DNA from 2 places in the Sphingomonas sp. GV3 genome. Region 2 is predicted to be linked to the other one. Evidence: riboswitches for the same ligand, from Rfam matches in the RefSeq annotation. Region 2 holds a riboswitch; the other holds the start of a gene.
The links. Region 2 has a riboswitch for glycine ahead of RF701_RS06735 (L-serine ammonia-lyase). Riboswitches for the same ligand answer to the same signal wherever they lie in the genome.
Positions count from the first base shown of each region.

Region 1: another riboswitch for glycine. It lies ahead of gcvT (glycine cleavage system aminomethyltransferase GcvT); the one in region 2 lies ahead of RF701_RS06735 (L-serine ammonia-lyase).

Region 1 covers NZ_JARWLE010000001.1:3,139,739-3,155,199, forward strand. Annotated here, with positions in the region: gene thrB (homoserine kinase) at 1-724, opposite strand, end outside; gene ispH (4-hydroxy-3-methylbut-2-enyl diphosphate reductase) at 738-1,721, opposite strand; gene RF701_RS14835 (hypothetical protein) at 1,838-2,473, shown strand; glycine riboswitch at 2,644-2,727, shown strand; glycine riboswitch at 2,731-2,838, shown strand; gene gcvT (glycine cleavage system aminomethyltransferase GcvT) at 2,894-4,090, shown strand; gene gcvH (glycine cleavage system protein GcvH) at 4,092-4,463, shown strand; gene gcvPA (aminomethyl-transferring glycine dehydrogenase subunit GcvPA) at 4,589-5,947, shown strand; gene gcvPB (aminomethyl-transferring glycine dehydrogenase subunit GcvPB) at 5,944-7,518, shown strand; gene RF701_RS14860 (efflux transporter outer membrane subunit) at 7,555-9,174, opposite strand; gene RF701_RS14865 (multidrug efflux RND transporter permease subunit) at 9,171-12,443, opposite strand; gene RF701_RS14870 (efflux RND transporter periplasmic adaptor subunit) at 12,448-13,698, opposite strand; gene rpiA (ribose-5-phosphate isomerase RpiA) at 13,881-14,576, shown strand; gene tkt (transketolase) at 14,663-15,461, shown strand, end outside.
Region 2 covers NZ_JARWLE010000001.1:1,438,913-1,454,373, forward strand. Annotated here, with positions in the region: gene rpoB (DNA-directed RNA polymerase subunit beta) at 1-771, shown strand, start outside; gene rpoC (DNA-directed RNA polymerase subunit beta') at 945-5,231, shown strand; gene RF701_RS06715 (hypothetical protein) at 5,457-6,299, shown strand; gene RF701_RS06720 (DUF2975 domain-containing protein) at 6,513-7,043, shown strand; gene RF701_RS06725 (helix-turn-helix transcriptional regulator) at 7,043-7,261, shown strand; gene RF701_RS06730 (hypothetical protein) at 7,258-8,001, shown strand; glycine riboswitch at 8,031-8,119, shown strand; gene RF701_RS06735 (L-serine ammonia-lyase) at 8,236-9,633, shown strand; gene RF701_RS06740 (metallophosphoesterase) at 9,673-10,458, opposite strand; gene RF701_RS06745 (histidine kinase dimerization/phosphoacceptor domain -containing protein) at 10,726-12,855, shown strand; gene RF701_RS06750 (GGDEF domain-containing protein) at 13,338-14,450, shown strand; gene RF701_RS06755 (hypothetical protein) at 14,503-15,360, opposite strand.

The DNA.
Region 1 (15,461 bases), 1.7 Mb from region 2:
CCAGCGGCGCACCGGCGGGATCGAACCCCCAGGACGTATGCATCACGGCGAGGTCATAGGCGCGTAGGTCGCAGCAGGCGAAGTAGAAATCGATGAGACCCGTCACCTGTGCGTCGAGCATCAGCACATTGTCCGGAAACAGATCGGCGTGGATGACGCAGGCAGGCAGATCGTGCGGCCAGGCTGCCTCGAGACGAGCGAGCGCCGCGTCGACGCGGGCGAACAGTCCGGGGGCGATGGCATCGAGATCGGCACCGCACCGTTCGAGCAGGGGCCGCCATGCCGTGACGCCCAAGCTGTTCGGCCTCTTCCCGTCGAAATCGGCGACCGCGGCATGAAGATCGGCGAGCGCGGCACCGGCGGTATGCGCCTGGATCGGCGACGGACGCGTCAGCGACACGCCGGGCAGGAAGCGGATGAGACAGGCGGGTCGGCCGGCCAGCGTCTGGATCGCGACGCCGTCCCGGTCCTTGATCGCGGGCGGCACGGGCAGTCCGCGGGCCGCGAGATGATCGAGCAGCGCCATGAAGAAGGGCAGGTCACCCGCCTCGACGCGCCGCTCGTATAGCGTCAGGATGTACCGCCCCGCGGTTGTGTCGACGAGATAGTTGCTGTTCTCGACGCCCTCGGCGATCCCCTTCGCGGAGACGAGTTCGCCGACCCCTTCGTAGCGCGTCAGAAAGGTGGCAAGCGCCTCCGCCGAGACCTGCGTATAGACCGCCATCAGGCCCGCGCCGTCACGCCGCGGCGTCGAGCCCGCGCGGCAGCTTGAACGCGATCGTCTCCCGCGTCGTCTCCTCCTCGCGCTCGGTGATGGCAAATCGGGTGGCAAGCAGATCGACGAGCTCGCGCACCAGCATTTCCGGTGCCGACGCGCCCGCGGTGATGCCGAGCGTGCCGACGCCATCCAGAAACGTCCAGTCGATCTCCGCCGCGCGCTGGATGAGGCGCGCCGGCGTCCCCTCGCGCTGCGCCACTTCGACAAGCCGGAGAGAATTGGACGAATTGGGCGCCCCGATCACCAGCATCGCGTCGCACGCCGCCGCGATCGCCTTGACCGCGGCCTGGCGATTCGACGTGGCATAGCAGATGTCCTCTCCGCGCGGCCCCTGGATCGTCGGGAAGCGCGCCTGGAGGGCGGCGACGACGGCGGCGGTATCGTCCACCGAGAGCGTCGTCTGCGTCAGGAAGGCGAGGTTGTCGGGCTCCGTCGGCGCGAAATCGGCGACATCCTCCACCGTCTCGATCAGCGTCATCGCACCCTGCGGTACCTGGCCGAACGTGCCGATGACCTCCGGATGGCCGGCGTGGCCGATGAACACGATATGCCGCCCGGCAGCGACGAGCCGTTCCGCCTCGCGATGCACCTTGGAGACGAGCGGGCAGGTGGCATCGAGATAGTCCAGCCCGCGATTCTGCGCTGCGGCGGGCACCGATTTGGGCACGCCATGGGCGGAGAAGACGACAGGCTTGCCGTCGGGCACCTGGTCCAGTTCTTCGACGAAGATCGCGCCCTTCGCCTTCAGCGTGTCGACGACGAACTTGTTGTGCACGATTTCGTGCCGGACATAGACGGGCGCGCCGTGCTTCTCGATCGCCAGCTCGACGATGCGGATCGCGCGGTCGACGCCCGCGCAGAACCCGCGCGGCGCGGCGATCAGCAGTTCGAGCACGGGCTTGTCGGCGGCAGGCGGCGCGACGATCGGATCGATGGTTGCCATGGCGGGGCTCTACGCGATTGCTTGCACGCGCGAAAGGCGGTTCCTATGGTGCGCGCCGCCCGGCCGGGGCATCCCGGCCTGATGTCGTCGCCCGTTCGAAAAGGTACGCGTTCACCGTGAAAAGCTCGCTTCTCGCCCCTTGCGCCCTCGCGCTCGTCCTCGGCGGCTGCGCCGGCAAGGGCGAAGTGGTGGAGGGCGGCATCTCCGCCGTCCGCTCCGCCTGCCCGACGGTGGGCGTCGCCGCCGGTACCGGCGATGTCACCCTGTTCGATCCGGCGACCAGCCAGGACGAGAATGCCGTCGACGTCGTCGCCAACATGACCAACGTGCGCGGGACCTGCAACGACGCGGGCGAGCAGATCACGACCACGGTGACGTTCGACGTCCTCGCGCGCCGGACCCGAACCGACGGCGCGCGCGACGTGACGCTGCCCTATTATATCGCGGTGGTGCGCGGCGGAAATCAGGTGACGGCGAAGCGCGTCGGTCAGGTCGCGGTGCATTTCGACGCCGGCCAGGCCCGCGCGCAGACTCGCGGCGAGGCGACGAGCTACGTCAACCGGGCGGCTGCGACCCTGTCCGACGATGTGCGGCGCGAGCTGACCAAGAAGCGCAAGGCGGGCGAGGAGGACGCCGCGACCGATCCGCTGAGCCGTCCGGAGATCCGTCAGGCGGTGTTGAGCGCGACGTTCGAGGCGCTGGTCGGCTTTCAGCTGACGAACGACCAGCTGAAGTACAACGCCCAGCGCTAGCGTGTCCGTGCATGCCGCTCTCCGTCGCGCGGGGACCGGGCGGACGGGGAAGCGGTGATGCAGCGCCCTTTGGGGCGCCACCATGCCTAATCGCAGGCGCCGCCGTTTGCCGATTGACTTGGGCCGGGCGCCCCGCCAGAGATTTTTTCGTCGATGCGGGGCAACCCGCATAGGCGCGCGCGGGAGAGAGCCCAATCAGGGCCGCCGAAGGAGCAACCGCCCCGGAATCTCTCAGGCACACGGGACCGCGCGGTCGCCATCGACACTCTGGAAAGCGCCCCTTTCAGGGGCCACCGAAGGGGTAAGCCCGTACGCCGCAACGGCATCGGGTCAAAGCTCTCAGGTTCCGTGACAGAGGGGGTTTCCGGCACACGCGCGGCATGTCGCCGCCGCTGCCGCCCTTTTGAAAGGCCCTGGGTGATGAGCGACGCGGTGATCGAACAGGCGCAGGACGCCGACCTTGCCGGCGAGCCGGAGGGGGAAGAGCCCGTCATCCAGACTCTGCCGCTCGACGCATGGCATCGCGCCCACGGCGGTCGCATGGTCCCGTTCGCCGGCTACGAGATGCCCGTCCAATACAAGGGCATCATGGCGGAGCATTTGTGGACGCGCGAGAATGCGGGCCTGTTCGACGTCAGCCACATGGGGCAGGTCGGTCTGACCGGCGAGGGTGTCGCCGCGGCGCTCGAAGCGGTGCTGCCGGGTGACGTCGCCGGTCTCGCGCCGGCGAAGATGCGCTATTCGCTGCTTCTCAACGACGAGGGCGGCATCCTCGACGACCTGATGGTGACGACGCTGCCGATCGGCGATGCGCATCCGTTCGGCGAGGCGAGCCATTACATGGTCGTCAACGGCGCGACCAAATATGACGACGTTGCCTATCTGCTGGATGTCCTGCCTGAAGACATCGTCATCAACCTGATGGAAGATCAGGCGCTGCTTGCGTTGCAGGGGCCGAAGGCGGTCGATGCCTTGTCGCGGATCGTCCCAGGGGTCGAATCGCTGGTGTTCATGACTGCCGGTGCCTTCGCATGGAACGGCGCGCCGTTATGGATCAGCCGCTCGGGCTATACCGGCGAGGACGGCTTCGAAATCTCGCTGCCGGCAGAGATCGCCGACGCGTTCGCCACCGCTTTGTGCGACCAGCCGGAGGTCGAGCCGATCGGCCTTGGCGCGCGCGACTCGCTGCGCCTCGAGGCGGGGTTGCCGCTTTACGGTCACGACCTCGATCCGGAAACCACGCCGGTGATGGCGGACCTCGGTTTCGCGCTGTCGAAGCGTCGGCGCGAGGCCGGCGACTTTGCGGGTGCCGCACGCATCCTTTCGGAACGCGAGAACGGACCCGCGGTGAAGCGCGTCGGCCTGACCGTCGCCGGCCGCCAGCCGGTGCGCGAGGGCGCGAGCGTCGTCGACGCGGACGGCGCGATCATTGGCCGCGTCACCTCCGGCGGCTTCGCGCCCAGCGTCGGCGCGCCGATCGGCATGGCCTATGTGCCGGCCGCGCTGGCCGTGCCCGGAACGCCGCTCAAGCTGATCCAACGTGGCAAGCTGCACGACGCGACCGTTGCAGCGATGCCCTTCGTTCCCCACCGCTACATCCGTGCAGGAGCCAAATAAGATGAGCCGCTACTTCACCGAAGACCATGAATGGATCGACGTCGACGGCGAGACCGGAACCGTCGGCATTTCCGAATATGCGCAGGGTCAGCTCGGCGACATCGTGTTCGTCGACGTCCCTGAAGAGGGCAAGCAACTGGCCAAGGGCGACGAGGCGGCGGTGGTCGAGTCGGTGAAGGCCGCCTCCGACGTCTATTCGCCGGTGTCGGGCCACGTGATCGAGGGCAACACCGCGCTTGGCGACGATCCCAGCCTGGTCAATTCGGACCCGGAGGGCGAGGGCTGGTTCTTCAAGATCACCCTGTCCGACACGTCGGAGCTCGAGGAGCTGATGGACGAGACCGCCTACGAGGCGTTCGTCGCCAAGCTGTGATCGCGTAAACTCCCCTCCCGCTTGCGGGAGGGGCTGGGGGTGCGCCCGTCCCCTCCAGCCCCGCTCGTGACGACAGGCCCACCCCCGACCCCTCCCGCACGCGGGAGGGGGGAGTCTTTGTCTCAATGCGCTACCTGCCCCTGACGTCCCATGACCGCGAGTCGATGCTCGCGACCATCGGTGCCGCGAAGATCGACGACCTGTTCGTCGACGTGCCCGAAGCCGCCCGCCTCGGCGGCCCGATCGACGGCCTGCCGATGCATGCGTCGGAACTGTCCGTCGAGCGGCACATGACCAAGCTCGCCCGGCAGAACCTGGTCGCGGGCGAGGTGCCCTTCTTCCTCGGCTGCGGCGCCTATCGGCATCACGTGCCGGCCAGCGTCGACCATCTGATCCAGCGTGGCGAGTTCCTGACCGCCTACACGCCCTATCAGCCGGAGATCGCGCAGGGCACGCTGCAGATGCTGTTCGAGTTCCAAACGCAGGTCGCGCGGCTGCTCGGGACCGATGCGGCGAACGCCAGCATGTACGACGGCTCGACCGCCTGCTGGGAAGCGATCGGCATGGCGCGGCGCATCACCAAGCGCGGCAAGGCGATCCTGTCGTCCGGCCTACACCCGCATTACGTCAGCGTCGCGAAGACGATGGCCAAGTACACCGGCGACGCGCTCGAAACCTCGCTGCCGACGCTGAGCGCCGAGACGGACATCGAGGCGCTGATCGCGGCGATCGACGGCGATACCAGCTGCGTCGTCGTGCAATATCCCGACATCCTGGGACGCATCGCGGACCTGACCCCGCTTGCCGACGCCTGCCACGCGCAGAAGGCGCTGCTGATCGCGGTGGTGACCGAGCCGGTGGCGCTGGGCGCGATCCGCTCGCCCGGCGAGATGGACGCGGACATCGTCGTCGGCGAGGGCCAGTCGCTCGGTGTCGGCCTGCAGTTCGGCGGCCCGTACGTCGGCCTGATGGGCTGCAAGGACAAATATATCCGCCAGATGCCGGGCCGCTTCTGCGGTGAGACGGTCGATGCCGACGGCAAGCGCGGCTTCGTGCTGACGCTGTCGACGCGCGAGCAGCACATCCGCCGCGAAAAGGCGACGAGCAACATCTGCACCAACTCCGGTCTGTGTGCGCTCGCCTTCTCGATCCACATGACCTTGCTCGGCGAGGCGGGATTGCGGCGGCTGTCGGGCATCAATCATGCGCAGGCATGCCGCGCGGCGGACCGGCTGGCGAAGGTACCGGGCGTGCGGGTCGTGAACGACACGTTCTTCAACGAATTCACGATCGACCTGGGCAAGGAGGCGCGACCGATCGTCCGCACGCTCGCGGATCGCGGCGTACTCGCGGGCGTGTCGCTCGGTCGGCTGTACCCGGGCGAGGAGTCGCTGGCGAACGGTCTCGTCGTCGCGGTGACCGAGACGGTGACGCAAGAGGATATCGAGGCGCTGGCGACGGCGCTTGAGGAGGTGCTGGCATGACGATCAACCAGAGCGGCTGGAAGCCCACGTCGCCCACCGCCAAGGATGGCGGCGCACCCGCGACCTTCACGGGCAATCGCGCGCTGATGCTCGAGGAGCCGCTGATCTTCGAGATCGGTGACCTGCACACGACCGGCGTCGACTTCCCCGATGGCGACGTCGCCGGATCGCGGCTGGGCGATCTGACGCGCAAGGATTCGATCGGCCTCGCCGGGCTGTCGGAGCCGGAGACGGTGCGTCACTATACGCGTCTCAGCCGGCAGAATTATGCCATCGACCTGGGCCTGTTTCCGCTGGGATCGTGCACGATGAAGCACAATCCGCGCCTCAACGAGCGCATGGCGCGGCTGCCCGGTTTCGCCGACATCCACCCGCTCCAGCCGGTCGACACGGTGCAGGGCGCGCTGGGCGTCATCAACGAGCTGGCGCACTGGCTGATCACGCTGACCGGGATGCACGGCGTTGCGATGAGTCCGAAGGCGGGCGCGCATGGCGAGCTGTGCGGCATCCTGTGCATCAAGGCGGCGCTGGAGAAGCGCGGCGAGGGGCATCGCAAGGTCGTGCTCGTGCCCGAAAGCGCCCATGGTACCAACCCCGCGACCGCGGCCTTCGCCGGCTTCACGGTCGAGGATATCCCGGCGACGCCCGACGGCCGCGTCGACACCGCGGCGCTGGAGGCGCGGCTGGGGCCGGACGTCGCGGCGGTGATGATCACCAATCCCAACACCTGCGGCCTTTTCGAGCGCGACCTGAAGCGCATCTCTGACGCGGTCCATGCCGCCGGCGGATACGTCTATTGCGACGGTGCGAACTTCAACGCGATCGTCGGCAAGGTGCGGCCGGGTGACCTGGGCGTCGACGCGATGCACATCAACCTGCACAAGACCTTCTCGACCCCGCACGGCGGCGGCGGGCCGGGATCCGGGCCGGTGGTGCTGTCGGAAGCGCTCAGCCCCTTCGGGCCGCTGCCCTTCACCGCGCGCCACGCGAACGGGCATATCCAGCTCGTGGAGGAAGAGACCGCAGGTGACGATCATCCCGACACGTTCGGGCGGATGACCGCCTTCCAGGGCCAGATGGGCATGTTCACGCGCGCGCTGACCTACATCCTAAGCCATGGCGCAGACGGCCTGCGCCAGGTCGCCGAGGATGCCGTGTTGAACGCCAATTACGTGCTGCGCAGCCTCGAAGACACGCTGGACGCGCCGTTCGCCGCGAGCGGGCCCTGTATGCACGAGGCGATCTTCTCCGATGCCGGTCTGGCGGAGGGCTTCTCGACTATCGACGTCGCCAAGGCGCTGATCGACGAAGGATTCCACCCGATGACCATGTACTTCCCGCTGGTGGTACACGGCGCGATGCTGGTCGAGCCGACGGAAACCGAATCCAAGGCGGCGCTGGATCAGTTCATCGGCGCGCTGCGGTCGGTGGCGGAACGCGCCAAGGCGGGCGATCAGAGCCTGAAGACGGCGCCGCACTTCGCCCCGCGGGCGCGTCTCGACGAGACGCTGGCGGCGCGTAAGCCCGTGCTGGTGTGGAAGGAGAAGCCGCTCGCCGCCGCGGCGGAATAGGAAGGGGGCGGGGAGGGCGATCCCTCCCCGTTCCGATTATTGGCCGTCCGGTCGCGGCGTGCCGCTCGGACTGACCGGCTTCGGGCCGTCGGCGGTCGCCTCCAGCGAAGAATCGCCGCCGATGACGCGGTACAGCGTCACGCGGTTGGTCGCGTCGGTCAGCTGCGTCGCCACGAGCGTGCGCTGCGCCGAATAGTAGGACCGCTGCGCGTCCAGGCTGGACAGGAAGGTATCGATCCCGCCCTGGTAGCGCGCGTTGGTCAGCCGCAGCGTCGTCGCCGCGGCGGTCTGGAAGTTGGTGTTGGCGCGCAGCTGGTCGGCGATCGTGCCCTGCCGGGCGAGGGCATCCGCCGTCTCCTGGAACGCCGTCTGGATCGCCTTTTCGTACGTGGCGAGCGCCGCGTCGCGCTGCGCCTCGGTATAGCGGACATTGGCGCGCGCGGCCCCGCCCTGGAAGATCGAATAGCTGACGCTGGGTGCGATCGAATAATTGAACGCGCCGCTCGAGAAGAGCGAGGACAAGGCGTTGCTGGCGAAGCCGAGCACGCCGGTCAGCGACAGGCGCGGGAAGAGCGCCGCGCGCGCCGCGCCGATCTGCGCATTATAGGCGCGCAGCTGATATTCCGCCTGCACCACGTCGGGCCGGCGCAGCAGGATCGAGCTGTCAAGACCGGCTGGCAGGGAGGCGATCGTCGGGCGCGCCTCCTCGATCGACGCCGGCAACAGGGCAGGGTCGACCGGGGCGCCGACGAGCAGCTGGATCGCGTTCACGTCCTGAGCGACCAATGTCCGCTGCAGCGCCAGGTCGGCGTTGGCGGTTTCGAGGATCTGCTGCGCCTGCGTCAGGTCGGTGCGGGCGCTGACACCGCCCTGCAGCCGCGCCTGGGTCAATTGCACGCTCTTCTGCGCGCTGGTCGCGGTATCCTGCGCGATCTTGAGCAGGCTGCGGTCGGACGCATAGTCGAGCCACGCGGTGGCAAGGTCGCCGACCAGCGTCAGCCGCGTCGCGCGCGCCGCGGCTTCGGTCGCGAAATAGCGGTCGAGCGCGGCACGCGACAGTGACCGCAGCCGGCCGAAGAGGTCGATCTCGAAAGCGGTCGTGCCGATGTTCGCCGAGAAGCTGCTGCCCGAGCTGCTGGTCGTGACGGTGCCAGCGCCGGTCCCGTTGCCCGAACCGGCGCCGGTGCCTGTGCCGACATCGGTTCCGGTCCCCGTTCCGGTCCCGGTTCCCGTTCCGGTGCCGGTGCCGCCGGTTCCTGTCCCGGTGCCATTGCCGGTGTTGCCGCCGGTCGCGATGGTGCTCGCGCCGCGACCGCCGTCCGAATAGGTGTAGCGGCCATTGGCGCTGATCGTCGGCAGGATGTTCGCGCGCTGTATACGATATTGCGCGCGCGCCGCGGCGATATTGGCCGCCGCGGTGCGCAGATCGCGGTTGTTTGCGAGGGCCTGGTCGATCAGACGCTGGAGCCGTTCGTCCTTGAAGACATCGCGATAGGAGATCGCGGGCAGCGTCGCTTCCGATTGGCGCAGATAGGCATTGCCGACCGGCCAGGAGGCCGGCACGGGCAACTCCGAGCGGACGTACTTCGGCTCCATCGAGCAGCCCGCCAGGCTCGTTGCGGCCAGGGCGAGGGTCAGGACGAGGCGGCGCATCATGCAGGCTCCGGTGCGTGGGGCGGTGTCGTGGCGGGCGGCATCGGCGGAGCGGGCGGCGTGCCGCCGTCGCCGTCATGGCCGCCGCCGTGACCACCGTGATGCCCGGTGGGCTTGCCGCGCAGCTTCGCCAGCCCGTCACGCACACCGCGACGGACGAGGACGAAGAACAGCGGGATGTAGAAGATCGCGAGCACCGTCGCGGTCAGCATGCCGCCGATCACCGCGGTGCCGATCGCGATACGGCTGTTCGCGCCGGCGCCGGTCGAGATGGCGAGCGGCAGCACGCCGAAGATGAAGGCGAAGCTGGTCATCAGGATCGGGCGCAGACGAATCTTGGCCGCTTCGAGCGCGGCGTCGATGACGCGTGCGCCCTTTCGCTCCGCCTGTTCGGCGAACTCGATCATCAGGATCGCGTTCTTCGCCGCAAGGCCCATCGTCGTCAGCAGGCCGATCTGGAGGTAGACGTCGTTCGTCAGCCCGCGCAGCGTCACGAAGGCGATCGCGCCGATCAGGCCCAGCGGGATGACGAGCAGCACGGCGAAGGGGATCGACCAGCTTTCGTACAGAGCCGCAAGGCACAGGAAGACGACCAGGATCGACAGGCCGTAGAGCAGGGGCGCCTGCCCCGACGAGAGCCGCTCCTGATACGACAGGCCGGCCCAGGCGACGGATACGCCGGGGATCTTCGCCGCCAGTTCCGCCATTCGCGCCATGGCGTCACCCGAACTCTTGCCGGCGGCCGCCGAGCCCTGGAATTCGTAGGACGGAATGCCGTTGAAGCGCGACAGCGTCGTCGGCGCCTGTCCCCAGCCGATCTGCGAGAAGGACGAGAAGGGCGCCATCTGGCCGTTCGAGCCGCGCACGAACCATTGCTTCAGGTCGTCGGGCTGCGCCCGGTACGGGGCGTCGCCCTGCACATAGACGCGCTTGACGCGGCCACGATCGATGAAGTCGTTGACATATTGGCCGCCCCAAGCGGTGGACAGGGTCGAATTGGCCTGGCTCTGCGTCAGGCCGAGCGCGGCCAGCTTCTGGTTGTCCATGTTGACCTGGAGCGTCGCGATGTCGGGCAATTCGGTCAGGCGGACCGAGCGCAGCGTCGGGTCGGCATTGGCAGCGGCCAGCAGCTGGTCGCGGACCGCCTCGAACTTCTCCTGGCTCATGCCGCTGATGTTCTGCAGCTCCATGGTGAAGCCGTCGGACTGGCCGAGACCGCGCACCGCCGGCGGGACTAGCGCGAACACCTGCGCGTCGCGCAGACCGCGGAAGGCGGCGGAGGCACGCGCCGTGATGGCATCGGCGGTGTTTTCCTTGCCCTTGCGGTCCGCCCAGTCGGTTAGGTTGAGGAAGCCCTGACCCGTGTTCTGGCCGCTGGTGCCGCCACCGCCGCCGCCGGCCACGGTGAAGATGACCGACGTGTTCTTGCCTTCGTTCTCGGCGAAATATTTCTCGACCTGCTGCTGCACCTCCAGCGTGCGACCCTGCGTCGCGCCGGCGGGAAGGCGGAACTGGACGAGGGCCGCGCCCTGGTCTTCCGTCGGCAGAAAGCCGGTCGGCAGCCGCAGGAACAGCACCGCCAGCAGCGCGACGATGCCCGCATAGATGAGCAGGAACAGCCACTTGCGATCGACGACATGCTGCACGCCGGCCGTATAGCGCGCGACGCCGCGATCGAACCGGTCGTTGAAGCCGTGCTTGGCGCGTTCCAGTGCATGCGCGACCCGCGGCAGCTTGCGCTCGAGCCAGGCGTTGTTCTCCTGGTTCTTCTGCTTCAGCAGGGTCGCGGTGAGTGCGGGCGACAGAATCAGCGCGACGAGCACCGAGAGGACCATCGCCGCGACGATGGTGATCGAGAACTGGCGGTAGATGACGCCCGTCGACCCGCCGAAGAAGGCCATCGGCAGGAACACTGCCGACAGGACGAGCGCGATGGCGATGAGCGCGATGCTGATCTCGCTCATCGATTCGATCGTCGCCTCGCGCGGCGACATGTCGGGATTTTCCTCCATCAGACGCTCGACGTTCTCGACGACGACGATGGCGTCGTCGACGAGCAGGCCGATGGCGAGAACGAGGCCGAACAACGTTAGCGTGTTGATGGTGAAGCCGGCGACGTAGAAGACGGCGAATGTGCCGAGCAGCACGACCGGTACGGCAATCGTCGGCACCAGCGTCGCGCGCCAGCTCTGCAGGAAGACGAACATGACGATGACGACGAGGATGATCGCCTCGACCAGCGTCTTCACAACCTCTTCGATCGACAATTTGATGAAGGCGGTGGTGTCGTTGGCGTAGGCGACCTTGAGGCCGGCCGGGAAGGTCTTGGCGACGCGATTGACCTCCGCCTTCACGAGCTCGGCCGTCTTCAGCGCGTCGGCGCCAGGCGAGAGCAGCACAGCGATGCCCGCGCCCGGGTGGCGGTTGATGCGGCTGACCGCGGCATAGCTCTCCGCGCCCAGTTCGATGCGCGCGACGTCGGACAGGCGTACCGTCGCTCCGTTGTTCAGCGTCTTGACGATGATCTGGCGGAACTGCTCGGGCGTCTGCAGGCGCGACTGCGCGGTCACGGTCGCGTTCAGCATCTGGGTCGTCGGCATCGGCGTGCCGCCGATCTCGCCGGCGGCGACTTCCGTATTCTGGTTCTGGATCGCGGTGACGATGTCCGACGGCATCAGCTGATAGGATGCGAGGCGGGCGGGATTGAGCCAGATGCGCATCGCATATTGCGATCCGAACACGTTGGTGTCGCCCACGCCCTGGATTCGGCCGAGCGGATCCTGGAGATTGGAGACCAGATAGTCCGCGACGTCCTGGTTGGTCATCCGGTCCGTCTCGTCATAGACGCCGGCGATCAACAGGAAGTCCGGGTTGGACTTGCGCACGACCAGGCCTTGCTGCTGCACCTGCTGCGGCAGGCGCGACACGCCCTGCTGCACCTGGTTCTGCACCTGCACCTGCGCGATGTCGGGATTGGTCCCCTTCGAGAAGGTGGCGGTGATCGTCACCGATCCGCGGCTGGACGAGGAGGACTGGAAATAGAGAAGGCCGTCGATGCCGGTCAGCTGCTGCTCGATGACCTGGGTGACCGAATTCTGCAGCGTCTGTGCGGACGCGCCGGGGAAGGTGGCGCGGATCGACACCTGCGGCGGCGCGACGTCGGGATATTGCGCGATCGGCAGCGACAGGATCGCGCCGATGCCCGCCAGCATGGTGATGATCGCCAGCACCCATGCGAAGATGGGGCGATCGATGAAGATGCGACTGATCATCGGTTCAGCGTCCGCCCTTGCCGGCCGCGCCGCCCTTTTCCTGCGCCTGTTTCATTTCCTCGGGGGAGGGGGGCTTTACCGTCTGCGGCGAATTGGCCGGTACCGGCTTCAGCGCCTGGTTGGGCTTCACATTGGCGAGACCCTGTGTGATGACCTTGTCGCCGGCGTTGAGCCCCTTGGTCACGACCCAGTTCGTGCCCTGCGTCCGCTCGGCGGTGACGGTCCGCTGCACCGCCTTGTTGTTCGGGCCAACGACGAACAGCGTCGCATTGCCCTTCGGATCGCGCGACACCGCCTGTTGCGGCACCAGGAATGCGCGGGTGTTGATCGCCTGCGCGAAACGCGCACGTACGAACATGCCGGGCAACAGCAGGCCCTGCGGGTTGGGGAAACGGGCGCGCAGCGTGACGGTGCCCGTCTGCGTGTCGACCATCGTCTCCGCGAATTCGACCGTCCCGGTCTGGCCATAGTCGCTGCCGTCTTCCAGCAGCAGCCGCACCTGCGCGGATGCGGGAATGACTCCGCCCGACGACAGGCTGCGACGCAGGCTCAGCAGATCGGCGGCGGATTGCTGGATGTCGACGAACATCGGGTCCAGCCGCTGGATCTGCGCCAGCGGATCGGTCTGGCTGGCGGAGACCAGCGCGCCGACGGTGTAGAGCGATCGTCCGATGCGTCCGGTGATCGGCGCCGGTACGGTGGTGAAGCTCAGGTTGACGCGGGCGGTTTCTAGCGCGGCGCGATTCTGCGCGACGGAGGCCGCTGCCTGCCGCGCCGACGCGACGGCATTGGTATATTCCTGCTTCGAGACCGCTTCGATCTGCGCCAGCGGGCGATAGCGTTCCGCCTGGATGCGTGTCGCTTCGGCATTGGCCTGTGCGCTCTGTACGTTGGCGGCCGCCTGGTTGACCGACGCGCGATACAGGCGCGGATCGATCTCGTAGAGCGGCTGCCCCTTTCGGACGATCGTCCCCTCGGTGAAGAATCGCCGGCGAATGATGCCGTTGACCTGCGGCCGCACGTCGGAGCTTTCGTAGGCGCTGGTCCGGCCGGCCAGTTCGGTCACCATGGCCGCATCGGAAGGCTGGACCACGACATAGCCGACGGTGGCCGGGCCTTGGCCGGCGCCACCGGCGCCGCGACCCTTGGCCTGCGACCCTTCGCCGCCGCCGCAGGCCGACAGCGCAAGCGCGGTGGCAAGGGCAAGGGCGGTGGCGGACGAAAGACGGCGTCCGCGAATCGATGCTGTGTTCAAGGCTCGTGTACCTGCTCGAATCTCGGCTCGCGCAGCCGCGACCGCGCGGTAATGCGCAGGTGCGGCGAACGGTTGCATTGGCGCCGTGCAATGACGAACAACCGCAGGGAAAAGCAACCCGCGCGCGGCGTTTATAATGTCGCAAAATGTCGCAATGGGGAAAGACGGCTGCCATGAATCGGATGATCGGGGCGCAGGACAACGGCGATGCCGACAAGCGCGCAGCGGCCGCGGCGGCGGTCGCCGAGGTGTGCGACGGCATGCTCATCGGCCTGGGCACGGGGTCGACCGCGACCCACGCGATCCGGCTCATCGGGGCGCGGGTCGCGGAAGGATTGCGTATCCGCGCGGTGGTGACCTCGCGCGCGAGCGAGGCGCTTTCACGCGACCTAGGTATCCCGTTGCTCGATTTCGCCGACGTACCGCGGGTCGACCTCACTATCGACGGTGCGGACGAGATCGACGCCCGACTGTTCGCCATCAAGGGAGCCGGAGGCGCGATGCTGCGTGAAAAGGCCGTCGCTGCGGCGTCCGCACGGATGGTGGTGATCGCCGATGCCAGCAAGCGGGTCGATGCGATCGGTGCCCATGCTCGCGTGCCGGTCGAGATACTGCCCTTCGCGCGGGCGTCCGTACTCGCCCGTCTCGGCGAGGCGGCGGTGCTGCGCATGGCCGGCGACTCGCCCTACGTGACCGACAATGGCAATCTGATCGCAGACTGTCGGCTGGACCTGTCCGACCCGCGCGGACGCGCGGCCGAGCTCGCGGCGATCCCGGGTGCGCTGGGGCACGGCCTGTTCCTCGACGAAGTCGATGCCGCCTATATTGCGGACCAAGGTGTCGTTTCGCGGCTGGAACGGGACAGCGGCGGCGGCTAAGGCGCTCGTCGAGACAGGCAACCGGATCGGGCGCGCCGCGTTCGAACCGCGACAAGAGCGAGGCCCCTTTTCCCATGTCCGATACCATGTCCGACCCCCAGACCTCCGGCGCGGGTGCGCAGGACCCATCCCTTCGCGAGGACGGATCGATCGAGCGCCTGACGATCGACACGATCCGCACGCTATCGATGGATGCCGTGCAGAAGGCGAATTCCGGCCACCCGGGTACGCCGATGGCGCTGGCGCCTGTCGGCTACACCTTGTGGGCGAAGTTCCTGCGCTACGACCCGGCGCACCCCGACTGGCCTAACCGCGATCGGTTCGTGCTGTCGGTCGGTCATGCCTCGATGCTGCTCTACAGCCTGATCTACCTTGCCGGGATCGAGGAGATAGATGGCGAGGGTAACAAGACGGGCCGTACGGCGCTGACGCTCGACGACCTGAAGGGTTTCCGGCAGCTGTCCTCCAGGACGCCCGGACACCCCGAATATCGCCACACCACCGGCGTCGAGACGACCACCGGCCCGCTGGGCGCGGGAGCGGGTAATTCGGTCGGCATGGCGATCGCCGAGCGATGGCTGGCCGCGCGCTACAACAAGCAGGGCTTCGCGCTGTTCGACCACGACGTCTATGCGCTGTGCGGCGACGGGGACATGATGGAGGGTGTTTCGGCCGAGGCGGCGAGCCTGGCGGGACACCTGAAACTGTCGAATCTGTGCTGGATCTACGACAGCAACCACATCTCGATCGAGGGCGGCACCGACCTCGCGTTCGACGAGGACGTGGGCAAGCGGTTCGAGGCCTATGGTTGGAACGTCATCCATGTCGACGATGCGAACGACACAGCGACCTTCACCAAAGCGATCGAGACGTTCAAGGCGACCG
Region 2 (15,461 bases):
ATGAACGTCGGGCAGATATTCGAGACGCACCTCGGCTGGGCCGCGCGCGGTCTGGGTCGCAAGATCGGTGCCGCGCTCGACGCATGGCGCGCCGAGAACCCGAATCCGACGCCGGGTCAGGCGCCGGAAGCGGTCAAGGATGCGCTGCGCCTCGCCTATGGCGATACGTATGTCGAGGAACTGGACCGGCGTTCGCCCGACCAGCTGATCGACCTGGCGGAGAACGTCCGCACCGGCGTCCCGATGGGCACGCCCGTGTTCGACGGCGCGGTGGAATCCGACGTGGCCGACATGCTGAAGCTCGCCGGGCTGGACGAATCGGGTCAGGTGACCCTGTTCGACGGCCGCACGGGTGACGCGTTCGATCGCAAGGTGACCGTCGGCTACAAGTATGTGCTGAAGCTGCACCACCTGGTGGACGACAAGATCCACGCGCGTTCGATCGGGCCCTACTCGCTCGTCACCCAGCAGCCGCTGGGCGGCAAGGCGCAGTTCGGCGGCCAGCGCTTCGGCGAGATGGAGGTGTGGGCTCTCCAGGCCTATGGCGCCGCCTATACGCTGCAGGAGATGCTGACGGTGAAGTCTGACGACGTCGTCGGCCGCACCAAGGTCTACGAGGCGATCGTCAAGGGCGACGACACGTTCGAGGCCGGCATCCCCGAAAGCTTCAACGTGCTCGTCAAGGAAATGCGCTCGCTGGGCCTCAACGTCGACCTGAAGTCGATGGAGGAACTCGACGCCGACGACGGGCTCGCCGAGGCCGCGGAGTAACGTCCAAGCCCCCTCTCCCCCTGTGGGAGAGGGGCAAGCCGCGCAAGCGCGGCGCGGGGTGAGGGGGAGTGCGGCACGGCTGCCATATCCCCCTCACCTTCCCACTGCCTTCGGCAGCGGGCCCCTTCCTCTCCCACAAGGGGAGAGGAGAAGAGATTCTAGAGGACAGGTTCATGAACGAACTGACCAATTTCGCCAATCCGGTCGCCAAGCCCGAGACGTTCGACCAGATCCAGATCGGCATCGCTTCGCCGGACAAGATCCGTTCGTGGTCGTTCGGCGAGATCAAGAAGCCCGAGACGATCAACTACCGCACGTTCAAGCCGGAACGCGACGGCCTGTTCTGCGCGCGCATCTTCGGTCCGATCAAGGATTACGAATGCTTGTGCGGCAAGTACAAGCGGATGAAGTACAAGGGCATCGTCTGCGAAAAGTGCGGTGTCGAAGTCACGGTGTCGAAGGTGCGCCGCGAGCGGATGGGCCATATCGAGCTCGCCGCGCCGGTCGCGCACATCTGGTTCCTGAAGTCGCTGCCGAGCCGCATCGGCCTGCTGCTCGACATGCAGCTCAAGCAGCTCGAGCGCGTGCTGTACTTCGAGGCCTATATCGTGATCGAGCCGGGCCTGACCCCGCTCGAGAAGTTCCAGCTGCTCACCGAGGACGAGCTGCTCGAGGCGCAGGACGAATATGGCGAGGACGCCTTCTCCGCCGGCATCGGCGCGGAAGCGGTGCGCGTCATGCTCGAGAATCTCGACCTCGAGGGCGAGAAGGTCGCGCTGCTCGAGGAGCTGGCGACGACCAAGTCGGAGCTGAAGCCCAAGAAGATCATCAAGCGCCTGAAGGTCGTCGAGAGCTTCCTCGAGTCCGGCAACCGTCCCGAGTGGATGATCCTGGAAGTCATTCCGGTCATCCCGCCCGAGCTGCGCCCGCTGGTGCCGCTGGACGGCGGCCGCTTCGCGACGTCGGACCTCAACGACCTGTACCGCCGCGTCATCAACCGCAACAACCGCCTGAAGCGCCTCATGGAGCTGCGCGCGCCGGACATCATCGTCCGCAACGAAAAGCGCATGCTGCAGGAAGCGGTCGACGCCCTGTTCGACAACGGCCGCCGCGGCCGCACGATCACGGGCGCCAACAAGCGTCCGCTGAAGTCGCTGTCCGACATGCTGAAGGGCAAGCAGGGCCGCTTCCGCCAGAACCTGCTCGGCAAGCGCGTCGACTATTCGGGTCGTTCGGTCATCGTGACCGGGCCCGAGCTCAAGCTGCACCAGTGCGGCCTGCCGAAGAAGATGGCGCTCGAGCTGTTCAAGCCGTTCATCTACGCGCGCCTCGACGCCAAGGGTCTGTCGATGACCCTCAAGCAGGCGAAGAAGTGGGTCGAGAAGGAGCGCAAGGAAGTCTGGGACATCCTGGACGAGGTGATCCGTGAGCACCCCGTCATGCTCAACCGCGCGCCGACGCTGCACCGCCTCGGCATCCAGGCGTTCGAGCCCGTGCTGATCGAGGGCAAGGCGATCCAGCTCCACCCGCTGGTCTGCTCCGCGTTCAACGCCGACTTCGACGGCGACCAGATGGCTGTGCACGTGCCGCTGAGCCTCGAGGCGCAGCTGGAAGCGCGTGTGCTGATGATGTCGACCAACAACATCCTCAGCCCCGCGAACGGCAAGCCGATCATCGTGCCGTCGCAGGACATGGTGCTGGGTCTCTACTATCTGTCGATGATGAAGGAAGGCGAGCCCGGCGAGGGCATGCTGATCTCCGACATGGCGGAGGTGCATCAGGCGCTCAACGCCGGGTCGGTGACGCTGCACACCAAGATCGTCAGCCGCGTTCCGCAGACCGACGAACAGGGCAACACCTATCTGAAGCGCGTCGAGACGACCCCGGGCCGCATGCTGCTCGGCGAGACGCTGCCGAAGAGCCACAAGGTGCCGTTCGAGATCGTCAACCGCCTGCTCACCAAGAAGGACGTGGGCGACGTGATCGACGAGGTCTATCGTCACACGGGCCAGAAGGAGACCGTGCTGTTCGCCGACGCGATCATGAGCCTCGGCTTCCGTCACGCGTTCCGTGCCGGCATCTCGTTCGGCAAGGACGACATGATCATCCCGAACGAGAAGGACGCGCTGGTCGAGGAGACCCGCACGCTCGTGAAGGATTACGAGCAGCAGTATCAGGACGGCCTGATCACGCAGCAGGAGAAGTACAACAAGGTGATCGACGCCTGGAGCCGGTGCGGCGACCAGGTCGCGAACGCCATGATGAACGAGATCAAGGCGGTGAAGCGCTACGAGGACGGCGAGAACGCCGGCCGCGAGAAGCCGATCAACTCGATCTACATGATGGCCCACTCGGGCGCCCGCGGTTCGCAGGCGCAGATCAAGCAGCTGGCCGGCATGCGCGGCCTGATGGCCAAGCCGTCGGGCGAGATCATCGAGACGCCGATCATCTCGAACTTCAAGGAGGGTCTGACCGTCCTTGAATACTTCAACTCGACCCACGGCGCCCGCAAGGGCCTGGCGGACACGGCGCTGAAGACGGCGAACTCGGGTTACCTGACCCGCCGCCTCGTCGACGTGTCGCAGGATTGCGTCGTGATCGAGGAGGATTGCGGCACCGAGCGCGCGCTGGAGATGAAGGCGATCGTTCAGGGCGGCAGCACCATCGCGTCGCTCGGCGAGCGTATCCTGGGCCGCACCACGGCCGAGGACGTCGTCGATCCGAAGACCAACGCCGTCGTCATCCCGACGGGCACCCTGCTCGACGAACCGATGGTCGCGAAGATCGAGGCGATGGGCATCCAGGGCATGAAGATCCGCAGCCCGCTGGTCTGCGAATCGAAGGTCGGCGTGTGCGGCAAGTGCTACGGGCGCGACCTCGCCCGCGGTACGCCGGTCAACATCGGCGAAGCGGTCGGCGTCATCGCGGCGCAGTCGATCGGCGAGCCGGGCACGCAGCTGACGATGCGCACCTTCCACATCGGTGGTGCGGCGCAGCTCAACGAGCAATCCAACCTGGAAGCGCCGGTCGACGGCACGATCCAGTTCCGCGACCTGCGCCTGATCGTCGACCAGCGTGGTCGTCGCGTGGTGCTGAGCCGTTCGGGCGAGATCGCGATCGTCGACATGGACGGCCGCGAACTGGCGGTGCACCGTATTCCTTATGGTGCGTACGTCATGTTCGACGACGGCCATATGGTGTCGAAGGGCGATCGGATGGCCGAGTGGGATCCGTTCACCATGCCGGTGATCACGGAGAACCCGGGTACCGTCCGCTTCCAGGACCTGCTTGAGGGCAAGACGCTCACCGAGCAGACCGACGAAGCGACCGGTATCGCGCAGCGCGTCGTGACCGAATATCGCACCTCGTCCAAGTCGAAGGAGGATCTGCGTCCGCGCCTGACCCTTCTCGACGAGACGAGCGGCGAGAGCGGTCGCTACATGCTCGCGCCCGGCGCGACGCTGTCGGTCGAGGACGGCGCGCAGGTACAGGCGGGTGACGTGCTCGCCCGCGTCAGCCGCGAAGCCGCCAAGACGCGCGACATCACCGGCGGTCTGCCGCGCGTCGCCGAGCTGTTCGAGGCGCGCAAGCCGAAGGAGAATGCGATCATCGCAAAGGTCTCCGGCCGCGTCGTGTTCGGCAAGGACTACAAGGCGAAGCGCAAGATCGGCATCCAGCCCGAGGATGGCGGCGAGGTCGTCGAGTACCTGGTGCCCAAGTCGAAGGTGATCGACGTTCAGGAAGGCGACTACGTCAAGCGTGGCGACAATCTGATCGGCGGCAGCCCCGACCCGCACGACATCCTCGAGGTGCTCGGCATCGAGGCGCTGGCGGAATATCTCGTCTCGGAAATCCAGGAAGTCTATCGACTCCAGGGCGTGAAGATCAACGACAAGCACATCGAGGTGATCGTTCGCCAGATGTTGCAGAAGGTCGAGATCACCGAGGCCGGCGACACCACCCTGCTCCCCGGCGAGCAGGTGGATCGCGAGGAGATGGACGCGGTCAACGCCAAGCTCGGGCCGAACGAGGCGCGGGCGCAGGGCAAGCCGATCCTGCTGGGCATCACCAAGGCGTCGCTGCAGACCCGCAGCTTCATCTCGGCGGCGTCGTTCCAGGAGACCACCCGCGTCCTCACCGAGGCGGCGGTCCAGGGCAAGCAGGACACGCTGATGGGCCTGAAGGAGAATGTCATCGTCGGCCGCCTGATCCCGGCGGGCACCGGCGCCGGCATGAACCGTCTGCGCGTGGCGGCCTCCAGCCGCGACGCCGCGCTGCGCGCGCAGCAGCGTGCGCTGCAGGCGGCGATCGTCGCTCCCACCTCGGCGGCCGAGCTGCGCGCCGCGGAAGAGCAGCGGTCGCGCCGTGACGACCAGGGCACGGGTCCCGATCCGCTCGCCGAGGTCGTCCCCTCGGGCGACGGCAGCGACGAGGCCGCGGGCGAGTATCTGAACGACTGATCGTCGTTCGGGCGCACCGCCTGATGACATGAGGAACCGCCGTCCGGGATACCGGGCGGCGGTTTTTCGTTGCGGCGCAGTACGGCAAACGCGCCGTCGCCCTCACGCGCAAGCCAACGAACGACGGTGTCCGCGCCGGATCCCGGCAGTCATCGCCGCGCGGCAATTTGGCCGTCGATACCAGCTGTGTTATCGTACGGGCGTCTTTCTTCGGGGGGAGAAGAGATGCCGTATCGTCGCGCCTACCGCTGGTTGCTGACCCTTTTTCCGTTGATCGCGCTCGCATTCTGGCCGGGCTATTTCGGCCAGTTGGCCGACGCGCCCTTCGCCCTGCATGCCCATGGCATCACCGCGACGGCGTGGCTGATGCTGCTGACGCTGCAGAGCTGGTCGATCCACGCGCGCGCGGTGGCATGGCATCACCGCGCGGGCCTGGCGACCTTCATGGTGGTGCCGCTGTTCGCCGCCGCGGGTCCGCTGGCGTTGCAGGGCATGGCATGGTTGTGGCGGAGTCACGCAGATCCCTTTCACAGCGCATTCGGCGCCCGGCTCGTCATCGCCGACATGATCGCCGGGCCGTCCGTCCTCCTGCTGGTTGCCTATGCCTTTCTCCGGCGGCGGCGGGTGGACGTCCATGCCGCCGCGATGCTGGCGACCGCGCTGCTGGTGTTGCCGCCGATCATCGGACGCCTGTTTCCCGCATTGCCCGGTTTCCCGCATGGCGGGGCGGCAGGCTTCGCGGGCTTCCGACTGTCGTTCGACCTTGCCGAGGGTGTCACGCTGCTTATCGCCCTGTGGCTCGCCGGCCGGCGGCGTGGCGGCCGCGGGCCATTCGGCTTCGCGGCGGCCGCGACGGCAGCCCAGCTGATCGGCTTCGAAACGATCGGCCGCACCGCCGTATGGGATCGCCTGGTCCTGTCGCTGACCAATGTGCCGATCGCCCCGATCAGCGCGACCGCGGGCGTGGGGGCCGCCGTCCTGCTGGCGCTCGCTTGGCGCCTGGGATCGCGCGACGACGGCCGCGCGGGTGCCCACCCTGGCGCATCGCGAGGCTTGCTCGCCGCCTAGCGTGCAACCCAGCATGGCCGGACAGGGGCGATGCCCGCCCCCACCCGCCCCGCCGCCCATCGGTAATACGGGTGTCAAAGCCGTCCGGAAGCGGGAGGGGCCGGCGCCGCGTCCGCGCAAGAGCATCGGAGCCCGATCGAACGTTTATTGTTTTTCGATAATCTTATTGCTGTTATTCGATATGCCGCTATCTTCCGTGATCGGAGGATTGCCATGCCCCACGTGTCCCAGCCCCGCCTGCTGTCGCTTTCGACCCGCATCGTTCAAGCCTTTCGTATCGCCAATGTGGCGATCGCGGTGTTTTTCCTCGCGATATTGTGCGCGACGCTGCCGGGCTTGGAGCTGGTCCAAGGTGCGCTGGCGCGCAAATATGGCGGCGCCGTCGATACCGTGACGGTCGTCCTGTTCGTCCGCGTGACGTTGCTGCTGGGCCTGCCGATCTGCTGGGTCGTCGAGCGCCTGCTGGCGGCGTTGCGCGCCATCCTCGGCACGGTCGCCGAGGGCGACCCGTTCGTGCGCGCCAATGCCGCGCGCCTTCGGACGATCGGCTGGATGCTGCTGACCATCCAGGTGGCGGATCTGGCCTTCGGCGCGACCCGCCTCGTCGCGAAGCTGCTGCACATCGATTATGCAAGCTGGCAGCCGAGCTTCACCGGCTGGCTGGGGGTGCTGATCGCCTTCGTCCTCGCCCAGGTCTTCGAGCGCGGCGCGGCGATGCGCGAAGACCTGGACGGCACCGTCTGATGCCCGTCCGCGTCCATCTCGACGACATGCTGCACGCGCGGCGCATGACGCTGACCGAACTCAGCGAACGCGTCGACATCACGCTCGCCAATCTGTCGATCCTGAAGACCGGCAAGGCGAAGGCGATCCGCTTTTCGACGCTGGAGGCGATCTGTGCCGCGCTCGCCTGCCAGCCGGGCGACATCCTGACCTTCCTTCCCGATGGAGACGATGCATGACCTTCGCGAAAGCCTTCGCCGACACCTATCGGGGCAGCATCGCCTTCCTGATCGCGTGCCCCCTGCTCGCGCTCGTCCCGGTCGCCTTCGAGATGGTGCAGCATGTCGTCGAGGTGCATATCGGCATGTACGACGGCATCGCGGCCGCCAAGGCCACCGAGCATCATCCGCTGCGCCTCGCCTTCGGGATGATGAAGGTGCTGTCGCTGATCGTGCCGGGATATTGGATCACCCGCTTCCTCGCCTGGCGCGACCCGCGCGCGGCGGCACGCGTCGATACGCGCGCAGCCGTGCTCTACGCGGGCGTCGTCGCCTTCCACGCCGCGCTCAGCGCGCTCCAGCTGTTCGTCCTGCCCTCGACGGTCGGGGTGCTGCTGGCGGGATTCGCGATCGGACAGGTGATCAGCGGACTCGTGCCCGCCTGGACGGTGGCGGCGGCGCTGGGCAACCCCGCGATCGGCCCGGTCGCGTCGGCACGCCTGATGCTGCGCCAGCTGCCGTTTACCGTCGCGCTGATGCTCGCGACGATCCTGCCGCTGATGATCCCGCATTATGTCCTGGGCGCGGCGGCGATCTTCGCCGGCCGGGCATTGCTGTGGCCGGTGCTGCTGGCGGACGCACTGCTGGTCGGCTGGCTGTGCGCAGTGATGCTCGCGGCCGGATACGTCGCGGCGACGCGCGCGGCGGCGGCGGCCGGCATCACCCTCGACCCGCCGTCGCGCGCCGCCATCGCCGCTTGACCCGGCCCGCCCCCTCCCCGATAGCCGCGCGTGTCGCGAAGGGAGAGACCGGGCCTGCCCCGGCGCCGAAGGAGCAACCGCCCCGGAAACTCTCAGGCAAAAGGACCAACGCGACGACGGACATCTGGAGAGTGGCGCGGCCTCTGCCCGCGCCCGCCGACGGGATAGCGATCTCAGGCGCAAGGGACAGATGGGGCATGCGAGACGAGCCGGCACCGCCGGCGGGGAGAGGGCATGCAGTTGCAACCACCGACGGCCGCGCTGGATCGCGGCGCCGCGCGCCCGATCAGCGTCGCGGAACTGTTCACCATCGGCATCGGGCCGTCGAGCTCGCATACCGTCGGGCCGATGCGCGCCGCCTATGACTTCGCGCAGCGCGCGCTGGCGCAGGGCCTGCCGCCGGTCGGCGTCACCTGTGACCTTTATGGCAGTCTCGCGCTGACGGGGCGCGGCCATGCGACCGACACCGCGGTCATCCTGGGCCTCGCCGGCTGGGAGCCGGAACGGCTCGACCCCGATGCGGCACCGGGGATCCTGGCCGGCATTCGCGACACGGGGCGCCTGACGCTGGCGGGAGCACGCGCGCTGCCGTTTTCCGAGGCGGCGGACGTGGTCTTCCACCCGCGCGATTTCCTCGCCGAGCATCCCAACGGGCTGACCTTCACCGCGCGCCTTGCCGACGGCACCGGTTATGCGGAGACCTATTTCTCGATCGGGGGCGGCGCGATCCTGCGCAAGGGTGCGCCCCTGCCGTCGCACAATGTCGCGGTCCGCCATCCCTTTTCCTCCAGCGCGGAACTGCTCGCGCGCGGCGATGAGACCGGCTTGTCGATCGCCGACATGGTCCGCGCCAATGAAGAGGCATGGCGTAGCCCCGAAGAGGCGGACGCCTTCCTCGACGAGGTCCGCGCCGCGATGAGCGCCTGCATCGACCGGGGCATCGCGCAGGAAGGGGAATTGCCGGGCGGGCTGCGTGTCCGGCGCCGCGCGCGGGCGATCGAACGGGCACTGACGGGATGCGTCCCCGGCAGCAATCCGGCCGAAGTGTTCGAATGGGTCAGCCTGTGGGCCCTGGCGGTGAACGAGGAGAATGCCGCCGGCGGCCGCGTCGTCACGGCCCCGACCAACGGCGCGGCGGGCGTGTTGCCCTCCGTGCTCCGCTTCTACGAGACGCTGGTCGAAGGCGCGAGCGCGGAAGGCGCGCGCCGCTTTCTCTACACCGCCGCGGCGATCGGCATGCTCTACAAGAAACGCGCCTCGATCTCCGCCGCCGAAATGGGCTGCCAGGGCGAGGTCGGCGTCGCCTGCTCGATGGCCGCGGGCGCATTGGCGGCGGTACTCGGCGGCAGCAACCGGCAGGTCGAGAATGCCGCGGAAATCGGCATGGAGCACAACCTCGGCCTCACCTGCGACCCGATCGGCGGTCTGGTGCAGATCCCCTGCATCGAGCGCAACACGATGGGCGCGGTGAAGGCGATCAACGCCGCCTATCTGGCGCTGCGAGGCGACGGGAGCCACGTCGTCAGTCTCGACGCGGTCATCGAGACGATGCGCCAGACCGGCGAGGACATGCGCACCAAGTACAAGGAGACGAGCCTCGGCGGCCTCGCGGTCAACGTGGTGGAGTGCTGACGCACCGGGCGACCCTGACGGCGATCGAAGCCGCCAAACCTATTCTCGCGCCGGTCCGACTGCCGAATCCTCGGTGATCACCGCCGGCGGTATGTCGCCCTGGCGTCGCGCGATGGTGGTGAACCGGCCGCCGTCGATGCGGATCTCGTTGAAGGAGGCCGGCGAGTTCCGGGTCCGCTTCGACAGCGTGCCGGCGCCGATCATCCGCACGATCCACCCGCCGCGGTCGATCGGCACGTCGAACGGATCATGGACATGTCCGCTCAGCACCGCATGCGCGCCCGCCGCGGCCAGTGCGGTGAGCGCGCTGTCGCCGTGCCGGGTCTTCGCGGTGCCCTTCGTCCCGCCCTCGATCAGGGGATGGTGAGCCGCGACGAGGATCAGGTTGCCCTTCGGCGCCGCGGCGATCAACGCGAGCGCGCGGCGCAGCGAGCCACGGCTGACGCGCCCCTTCGACCAGTTCCACCGCCACTGCGCGCGCGCGGTGGTCTTCAGCGGGACGACCGTCACGCCGGGGAGGTCGAGTTCGTGCTCGATCATCCGCTCGACGGCGGCATAGCGCTGATAGGGCGCGAGCAGTCGCCGGAACGGGTCCCAATAATAGGGGATGTCATGGTTGCCGACCTCGAGCGTCACGGGAACGCCCAGCCCCTTCAGCCACGCGCCGCCGCGTTCGAACTCACGACGGGTCGCGCGCATCGTCAGGTCGCCGGTCATGACGACCGCGTCGGGCTTTTCCGCCGCAACCCGCGTCTCGAACCAGTAGAGCGCCGCCGGGTCCTCGGCACCGAAGTGAACGTCGCTGACGTGAAAGAGCTTGATCATGGACCGTGGAACGCCGCCATAGGAATTGAGTGCCGGACGCCGGTTGCGCGCCTCGGAGCCGATCCCGCATGGGATCAGACGCTTGGCCGTCACGCCCCATCTGCGATGGTGCGACCCATAATCGTGACGGTCCACCCTCGTCCACCGTCCTGTGCGGAACCGTACACAGCTCGCGGGAACCGACGCTATTAATGCAGATCAACGCTGCTCGCATTGTAAAGCCTCGGTCCCCGGCCCATTATTTCCGTTCCGATCGCAAGAGACCCGATGGCCACCGACCCGACCGACATTCGACAGGACCTGACCGCATGCGATCGCGAGCCGATCCATGTCCCCGGCGCGATCCAACCGCATGGGTTGTTGTTGATCGCGGCGGCGGATGGCGCGCACGAGATCGTCGGGGGCGCCGGTACGATCGAGGAGCGGCTGGCGGCGGACTGGCTGGGCCGACCGCTCGCGGACGTGCTTGGCTGCGATGTCGCGACCCTGCTGGACAACGTCTTGCCGACCAGTCCGGACGTCGCCATGCCGCCCGTGATAGCCGGGATGGACGAGACCTTCGTGGCGACTTTGCACCGGGGTGAGCGGCATCTGCTGGTCGAACTCGAGCCGACCGGCCGCGAGGCGGCGACCGCGACGTCGATCCTGTCCTGGCTTGACGCGACGGCGGCGGGGTTCGAGCGCGCCGCGGACGTGGCGTCGCTGTACGAACGCGCGGCCAAGGCGTTTCGCGTCCTGACCGGCTTCGACCGGGTCATGATCTATCGCTTCCTCGATGACGAGGCGGGTTGCGTGGTCGCGGAGGATCGCGTGCCAGGTCTGCACAGCTTCCTGAACCACCATTTCCCCGCGAGCGACATACCGCGCCAGGCCCGCGCGCTGTATATCCGCAACCGCACGCGCGCGATTCCCGACGCCGGCTACGTCCCGCAGCCGATCCGCCCCGCCGCGCTCGCGGGGATCGATCTCAGCGACGTTGCGCTGCGAAGCGTGTCGCCGATCCATACCGAGTATCTGCACAACATGGGCGTGCAGGCATCCGCTTCGATCTCGATCGTCAAGGATGGCCTGCTCTGGGGCCTCGTCGCCTGCCACAACATGACCCCTAGGCTGCTCTCACCCGACGTGCGCAACGCGGCGGCGACGCTGGCGAGCGGGCTTGCGCGCCAGATCCGCGCCAAGCAGGAGGCGGTCGCCTATCGCGAGCGGCTGAACCTGCGCGCCGTCGAGGACAATGTCGTCCCGCAATTGCAGGGCGACATTCCACTGGCGGAGATCATCGGCGTTGTGAAGGGCGACCTGCGCACGATGCTGGACGCCGACGGTTTCGCGATGGTCACGCGCACGACGATCGAGACCGACGGCCACTGCCCCCCGCCCGCCATTCTGTCGATGCTGGCCCGCTGGGCGCAGTCGCGCGGCGGCGAACCGGTCACCACGCACGAACTCGGCGCGAATCTTCCCGCAATGGCGGAGCATCGCGCGCTCGCGAGCGGCATGATCGCGGTACCGTTGCGCGACGAAGATGCGACGTTGATCTGGCTCCGCGCGGAACGCATCACCAAGGTCGAGTGGGCCGGCAACCCGCACAAGGCGGTTTCGCTGGCTCCCGGCGAGCGGCTGACGCCGCGTGCCTCGTTCGAGACATGGAGCGAGACGGTACGCGGGCATGCGCGCCGCTGGTCGCTGGAAGAGATCGAGGCCGCGCATCGACTGCGCCGCCGGTTCCACGAGGCACGAACCAGCCAGCAGCTGCGCGGCCTCAATCGCGAACTCAGCCGCATGGTCGTCGAAAAGGACGCGCTGATCGCGCAGAAGGACGTCCTGATGAAGGAGGTCAACCACCGGGTGCAGAACAGCCTGCAGCTGGTCGCCTCCTTCCTGCGGCTTCAAGCGAAGACCGCGGGCGACGGCGCGGTGGCGGAGCATCTGGCGGAGGCGCAGGCCCGGCTGGCGGCGGTCGCGCTCGTCCACCGCCGCCTCTATCGCGACGATCAGGTCGAAAGCGTCGACCTGTCCCGCTACGTCGACGAGCTCGTCGCCGACATGCGGACGTCGATGGGTGCCGATTGGGCCGCCCAGATCCGACTGGACCTGGCACCGGTGCTCGTGCCGACCGATCGTGCCGTGAACATCGGCCTCATCCTCACCGAACTGGTCATCAACGCGAGCAAATATGCCTATGGCGGGACGCCGGGTCCGCTGATGATCGCCACCGAACAGCATGGCGCGCTGCTCCGCCTGATCGTGGCGGATGAAGGGCGCGGCAAGGGCAAGGGTGAAGGGTTCGGCAGCCGCATGATGGCGGCTATGGTGCAGCGTCTGAACGGCACGCTGGACTATCTGGACAATGCGCCGGGAGTCCGGGCAATCATGACCGCGCCGATCGTCGAGTAAAATACAACGGATTCGGTTTATTTCGCGGCTTTGTCGCCGTTTTGAGTAAACGTCGATCAATTCTTCACCCGGAACGGCCATGTCGGCCGCATGCCCGCTGCATCGCCCACCCCGCGCGTTCCCGACATTCCGGGCAGTCAGGCCCGAGTGGGGCCGTACGTCCGGGCGCGGCACCCTGACTGGCTGCAGCCCCCGTTCGGCAGGCGCCTCATGGTGTCCGATGCCTGCAACCGCGACATCCCGCGCCGATCGATCCCCAGCATCGAGATCGATCCGATAAGGGACCGTAAACCAATGCTTCTCCGCGCCGCCTGCGCCCATCCAGTCACCGGCGAGGATCGGCCCGAGAGGCGGCGCGTGGACGCGCCCTCGCCTGCCCCTCGGCGACGTGGGCGGCACGCATCCGGGGCGCCGCGCGCGATGCCGATGGACCATCCGGTTTTCCGCCAAGAGACGCGTGCCCACCGAGAGGAGATCGCGTCATGAATGCGATACCGAACGCCGAGCAACGGCGGCGGTTTAGACTGTCCTCCTGGCTCGCGCCGGGCGAACGACAGCCCGCGCCGGACATCCAGTCGACGCATCTCGGCGATGCCTTCCGCGCCGGCGATGCTGCGCTCTATGCGGAAGTCGGCGACTTCATCTTCACCCATCGGCTGCCATTGAGCGCGGACGTCTTCGGCGTGGTCCTGGATTATCTGCGCGGCGGCGATTCCGCCCTGGTCTTCGCGGTTCAGGAGCAGCTGCGCACCACGCAGGGCCTCGATGCGGCGTTCATCCGGACGCTGGCCGAGGATCGCAGCGGCACGATTCGTCCGGCGGCGCTCGCGCAGATGGCGGACGGGCTGGCGGCGCAACTCGGCCGATGCCTGACGCTGATCGGGCAATCCCGGGCCTCGGCGCAGGATTACGGCATTGCGCTGGACCGCGAGGCGCGGCTTATCGCGGTCAATGACGGCGATGCCATCGGCCGGCTGATCGACCTGACGGTGCAGGCGGTCGCGACCTCGCGGCGGATGGCGGAGAAACTGGAGGAAACCCACCGCGAGACGTCTCTGCTGCGCGACAATCTGGATCGTGCGCAGCGGATCGCGGAACGCGACCACCTGACGGGACTGATCAACCGACGGGGGTTCGACGTACGGTTGCGCGCGCGCGCGGAGGCGGACGCCGCGAACGACCGGCCCTGGTGCGTCGCCCTGTGCGACATCGACGACTTCAAGGCGGTAAACGACCGACACGGGCATGACACCGGCGACCGGGTGCTCAAGCTGGTCGCCCGCGCGCTCGAATCGGACCTAGGCAACAGCGCCACCGTCGCCCGCCATGGCGGCGAAGAGTTCGCCTGCCTGTTCGCGGATAGCAGCCTGGATGAAGCCTGCGCGCAACTGAATGCCGTTCGCGCGGCCATAGCCGATCGATCGCTCGTCAATCGCGACACGGGCAAGCCGATCGGCGCGCTGAGCATCTCAATCGGCCTGGCGGAAGTGCATGGAGATCCGGTCCAGGCGATGCGGGACGCGGACGCCGCGCTCTACGTCGCCAAGCGGTCGGGCAAGAACCGCATCGCGACGGCACCGATCGACTCAGAGTGATCGTCGCACCGGCGTGTCGCGTCGCAGCTCCGGCGGCGGCAAAAACCGGGGCTCAGGCGGCCACCCGAATGTCGAAGGCGACCGGCGGCGGCGGGCCATCGAGATAGGCGGTTTCGATGCGGTCGAAGGGAAAGCCCTGCACCGCGGCGGCCGCCAGCGCCAGGCGAACCGTGCTGGCGGTGCGGGCGCTTGTCTCCACCGCATCCTCCCTGTTCATCCACGCGGCGTGGATCACGAACCCCTGGCGTAGCCGCTGGACCGGTCCGCCCGCCGCGCTGAGCCGCGTCAGACGCCGGCGAACCGTCGTTTCGGGTAGGTTCAGCACGCGCGTCAGGGTGCTCGCCCGAATGGCATGGGCACCGCTGAACTGGATGCGGGCGTTCGGATCGGTCGGCGCGTCGCACAGCGCCGCCTGCCGATCGAGGTTGCCGCACAGGATGGTGGAGAAGAGCACGAGGTCCAGCCAGCTGCCGTGGATCGCCCGATTGCTCTCGACCGTGCCGAGCATCACGTCGACGGCCGCGCCGATGCCGGCGGTCGGGAGGTAGATCTCGGCGGCCGCGCGGATCGGCGGCAGTTCCCCCGCATCGCGCAGGCCCTGCGCGAAGGCGACGAAGCTGTCATGCGTCAGCGTCATGAGTCGCTGAATGTCGGGCCGGGTGAAGACATCCGGATGCACGACTACGCCGCCCGGGACGCGAGCGCACAATTCCGCGCTGATCAGGGCCTTCACGTGGCGTCGTACGGTCTCGAATGATCGCGAGAGCGATATCGCCATCGAATGCATCGAAATGCCCTTGGTCCGCGCCCCCCCGCGCAAGGTTTCGCGCATGATCAGCGCGAAGATCGCAAAGCGATCGACATCGCCCTCGAAGCGACGCAGTCCGGCGGCGATGATCCGGGTCTGCATGAGCGCAAGATGTCGTGTAACGCTTGCGATCTTCACCTGTCCGATCCCACGGCCGCTGCTCCCGATCCCGCAGGATAGTGGCACGCCGATTTAAAAACTGT